One region of the Kitasatospora sp. NPDC054795 genome, then DNA from elsewhere that is predicted to be linked to it. Evidence: riboswitches for the same ligand, from Rfam matches in the RefSeq annotation. Region 1 holds a riboswitch; the other holds the start of a gene.

The links. A riboswitch is a leader RNA that binds a small molecule or an ion and turns the genes downstream of it on or off. The one in region 1 is predicted to bind glycine.
Region 2: another riboswitch for glycine. It lies ahead of gcvT (glycine cleavage system aminomethyltransferase GcvT); the one in region 1 lies ahead of gcvP (aminomethyl-transferring glycine dehydrogenase).

What each region holds. Positions count from the first base shown of each region.
Region 1 covers NZ_JBSHAP010000080.1:24,916-27,296, forward strand. Annotated here, with positions in the region: gene gcvP (aminomethyl-transferring glycine dehydrogenase) at 1-919, opposite strand, end outside; glycine riboswitch at 1,023-1,155, opposite strand; glycine riboswitch at 1,157-1,260, opposite strand; gene ACWGJO_RS26330 (PRC and DUF2382 domain-containing protein) at 1,487-2,381, shown strand, end outside.
Region 2 covers NZ_JBSHAP010000004.1:136,940-139,320, forward strand. Annotated here, with positions in the region: gene gcvT (glycine cleavage system aminomethyltransferase GcvT) at 1-850, opposite strand, end outside; glycine riboswitch at 1,079-1,180, opposite strand; gene ACWGJO_RS02825 (enhanced serine sensitivity protein SseB) at 1,461-2,264, shown strand.

The DNA.
Region 1 (2,381 bases):
ACTCGGCGCGCACCGACAGGTAGCCGGCGTGCGGGCCGCCGAAGCCCATCGGCACGCCGAAGCGCTGCGAGGTGCCGCAGGCGATGTCGGCGCCCAGCGAGCCCGGGGACTTGAGCAGGGTCAGCGCGAGCAGGTCGGCGGCGACGGCGACGATCGCGCCCAGGCCGTGCGCCTGCTCGATCACCGGGGTGAGGTCGCGGACCACGCCGGTGGCACCCGGGTACTGGAGCAGCACGCCGAAGACGCCGCGCTCGGCGATCTCGGCCGGGATGCCCTCGGACAGGTCGGCGACGACGACCTCGACGCCGGTCGGCACGGCGCGGGTGTTGATCACCGCGACGGTCTGCGGCAGGGTCTCGGCGTCGACCAGGAAGACGCCGCCCTTGACCTTGGTGACGCGGCGGGCCAGCGCCATCGCCTCGGCGGCCGCGGTGCCCTCGTCCAGCAGGGAGGAGCCGGAGGTCGGCAGGCCGGTCAGGTCGGAGACCAGGGTCTGGAAGTTCAGCAGCGCCTCAAGGCGCCCCTGCGAGATCTCCGGCTGGTACGGGGTGTAGGCGGTGTACCAGGCCGGGTTCTCCATGACGTTGCGCAGGATCACCGGCGGGGTGAAGGTGCCGTAGTAGCCCAGGCCGATCATCGGCTGGAGCACCTGGTTGCGGCCGGCCAGCTCGCGCAGTTCGGCGAGGACCTGGGCCTCGGACCGGCCCGTGGGCAGGTCCAGGGCGGTGATGGAGCGGATCGCCTCGGGCACCGCGGTCCCGGCGAGCTCGTCCAGCGAGCCGTAGCCGACGGACGCCAGCATCTTCTCCTGCGCGGCGGCGTCGGGGCCGATGTGGCGGTTCTCGAAGGGGCTGGCCAGCTCAAGCTCGGTGAGGGTCGAGGCGCCGGTGGGGCGTCCCGCGTTCGGCTGGGCGTTCATGGTGGTCGAGGCCTCCTGGTCACGGACCGGCGGGGGTACGCACGCCGGCCGGCCCCACCGCTGCGGGCAGCGGACGAGCCTGGGCGCGCGGACCCAACAGGCCTCCCCCTCTGTCATCGGGACCTGAGAGCTTCACCCGCACGGAGCACTGTGGGCGCTCCGCCGGCTTGCACCGTCGGTGAGGGTGGTGATCGCCGGCTTCCGTGCCGACGCTCCTGCCCTGCTTTCCAGAGTGACCTACCCCACACGGTACGGATGCCTGAGAGATTCCGGGGAGGAGTTGCTCCTTCGGCGCTCCGACCAGCGGTTTTCGTGATCGGAGACTCTCCCGAGCGGGCTCTGCGGTCGCCGCCCAGGGTACCAGCGGGAGGCCCCCCGATCACGGGTGTGTCTGGTCACTGGAGGTCTACGCGCGTCCCCCGGACGGTCCAGTGCCAACCCCGTACGGCGCACGCGGGGTCGCGATCGTCCGATTCATGGCTTTTGGTGTGAAGTGGCGGACGGAATCGGGTGCTCCGGCCGCCTTCCTGCGGGAGTTCCGCAGGTTCAGCGCGCGGGAGGAAAGAAGTGCAGACGGACATCGACCCCCGGGACCTCATCGGCCACAAAGCCGTCGACCGCAACGGAGACAAGATCGGCACGGTCGACGAGGTCTACCTGGACGACGCCACCGGCCGGCCCGGGTGGGCCGCGGTCCGGACCGGCATCTTCGGCCGGGACGCCTTCGTCCCGCTGACCACGAGCGAGTTCGCCGGCGACGAGCTCCGGGTGCCGTACGACAAGTCGCTGGTGAAGGAGTCGCCGGACTTCGGCGTCGGCCAGCACCTGTCCCCCGCCCAGGAGCTCCAGCTCTACCGCTACTACGGCCTCGACACCCCGATGGACAGCCGCCCGAACGGCGAGAACGGGAGCCGGCCCAGGCAGCCCGACCTCGACTTCGGCACCACGGCGGCGGCCGCCGCCACGACGACCGCGGCGGCCCCGGCCAAGTCGCTCACCTTCCACACCCCCGAGCGGTCACCCGAGCGGTCGCCCGAGCACTCCCCCGAGCCCGCACCGGCCAGGCCCCCCGTTGCCGCAGCCCCCGTTGCCGCCGACACCACCAGGACCGCCCCGGAGGCCGACATGCGGACCCTCAGCACCCCCGCGGCCCCCATGGCCCCCCCGCCGGCCGGGCCCGGCTTCGCCGCACCCGCCGCCGCCGCCGCCCCCGCCGCCCCCGTCGTGGAGCCGAAGCCGCAGCCCGCCGCCACGCCCGTCCCCACGCGAGCCCCGGTGGCCACCGCGGCCGCGACCGTCACCGCCGCCGCGAACGCCGACGCCTCCTCGTCCGCCCCCAGCAGCCCGGTCGAGATCACCTGCCGGGAGGAGCGACTGGAGATCACCACCGAGTGGCACACCCTCGGCACCGCGAAGCTGCGCAAGTACGTGACGACCGAACAGGTGGAGCGCCGCATCCCGG
Region 2 (2,381 bases), on a different contig from region 1:
CCGCGGCGGCCTGCTCCAGCGCCTTGCGGCCGATGAAGGCGCCCTCGTTGGTGGTCTTGTCGAAGCGGACGACCCGGCCCAGGCCGGCGTCGAACGGGGTGAGGTCGGTGGACAGCTCGTGCCCGTACAGCGGCATGCCGGCCTCCAGGCGCAGCGTGTCGCGGCAGGACAGGCCGCACGGGATCAGGCCGTGGCCCTCGCCCGCGGCGGTCAGCGCCTGCCAGACCGCCTCGGCGTCGGCCGGCCGGCAGAAGATCTCGAAGCCGTCCTCACCGGTGTAGCCGGTGCGGGCGAGCAGCACGTCGCGGTCGGCCACCCGGGCCGGGAGGATCGCGTAGTACTTCAGGCCGGGCAGGTCGGCGTCGGTGGTCTTCGCCAGGATGCCGGTGGCCTCCGGGCCCTGGACGGCGATCAGCGCGTAGGTGTCGCGGTCGTCGGTGACGACGGCGTCGAAGCCCTTGGCGCGGGCGATCAGCTCGTCGAGGACCAGCTGGGCGTTGGAGGCGTTGGCGACGACCAGGAAGGCGTCCTCGCGCAGGCGGTAGACGATCAGGTCGTCCAGGATGCCGCCGTCCTCGGCGCAGATCATGGTGTAGCGGGCGCGCAGCACGCCCAACGCGGAGACGAAGCCGACCAGCGCGTGGTCCAGCATCTCGCCCGCCTGCGGGCCGGTGACGGTGATCTCGCCCATGTGCGAGAGGTCGAACAGACCGGCCTGGGTGCGGACCGCGAGGTGCTCCTCGCGCTCGCTGCCGTAGCGCAGCGGCATGTCCCAGCCGGCGAAGTCGGTCATGGTCGCGCCGAGGGCGCGGTGCAGCGCGTCGAGCGCGGTCAGGCGGAGGGACGACATGGCCAGGAACTCCTCGGTCGGGGCACTCAGGGGTGCACGCGCCGGACCGGACCCGGTGGGGGCCGACCCTGCGCGCGGGCATGCGGCGGCGTGGGTCTCCCCATCTGTCGTCGAACCTGAGAGCTTCACCGCCCGCCGCCCGCAGCTGTTTCCAGCTTGGGGGACAGCATGACGGCTTGCACCGTGGGTGGGCGCACGACAGGGCCGGGCGCCGCTTTCCAGATGTGCCTAACCCGTGCGGTAGGGGTGCCTGAGAGATTCCGGGGAGGACTTGCTCCTTCGGCGCCGGCTGTACCTGAACGGCACTCCGGGCTCTCCCGCGCGGGTTCGAGCGGCCGGTATGGAGTTGTGGGGGCCCGCGGCGCATGCCGTCGGACGGGCACATCATGGCACGTCCGGGACGGAGAGGGGAGAGGGGACCCGGTCACACCGCGCGCCATCCGGACGCCGGCCCGCGCGGCACCCGGACGCGGGCCCGGGACGGCACCCGGGACCGGGGCCCGCGGGGCACCCGAACACGAGCCCTAAAGGGGAGGGCCCGGGGGCCTAGACTGCTGCGCGTCGGCGCAGCAGAGGGCGGCCGAGCGGCAGAGGGCGGGATCGGCGGCGCATGGGGTACCCGGTGGAGCAGCAGCAGGGGTGGGGCGGACCGCAGGAGGCGCCGGCGGGCGGTTCCTGGCCGGCCAACGAGCTGGAGCAGGTGCTGACCGCGGCCCTGGGCGACCCGGGCGCGACGCCGAGGGTGATCGAGGTGCTGGCGCGCAGCCAGGTGTGGGTGCCGCTGCCGGCCGGGGCCGATCCGCAGGGGCAGGCGCTGGACCTGCCGACCGTCGAGCTGGGCGGCGATCCGTACGTGCCGGTGTTCTCCTCGCAGGAGGTGTTCCTCCAGCAGGCGCCGGGGATGGCCTTCGCGGTGGCGCCGGTGTGGGAGTTCGCCCGCGGGCTGCCGCTGGGCGTGGGCATCGCGGTGAACCCGGACGCGGCCGTGGGCATCCCGGTGCCGCCGCAGGGGGTCGCCGAACTGCGCCGCGGTCCGCGCGGGGACCGCTGGGAGGCCGCCGACGACGCCACGGCGCCGACCGGTGGCCGGGTGGCGCTGCGCGAGCCGGTGCCGGGCGAGGACCCGGAGCACTTCCTGGCCGCCTGCCGGGGCGAACTGTCGGCGCTGCCGGGAGTGTTGACCGCCCGCAGGGCACTGGCCAGCATCGAGGGCGAGCCGACCGTGATGTTCGTGGGCGTCCAGCTGGACCCGGCGGTACCGGCCGATCCGGCCGCGGTGAACGACGCGCTCGGCCGAGCGCTGGGAACCGCGCCGCTGCCCGGCGGCGTCCACCTCGTACTGCTCGACCTCGCCGACGACCCGGTGGTCGAGTGGCTGCTCACCCGGGTACAGCCGTTCTATTCGCGGGGCTGAGCGGGGTTCGTATCAAAGGCACGTCGCCGTGGCGGTGGCCGGTGCAGCGCCATAGGGTGCGTGCAGACGGCCGACGGGCCGGCGGGTTGAGGGAAAGAGGCGCGGCGAGGTGGGCGC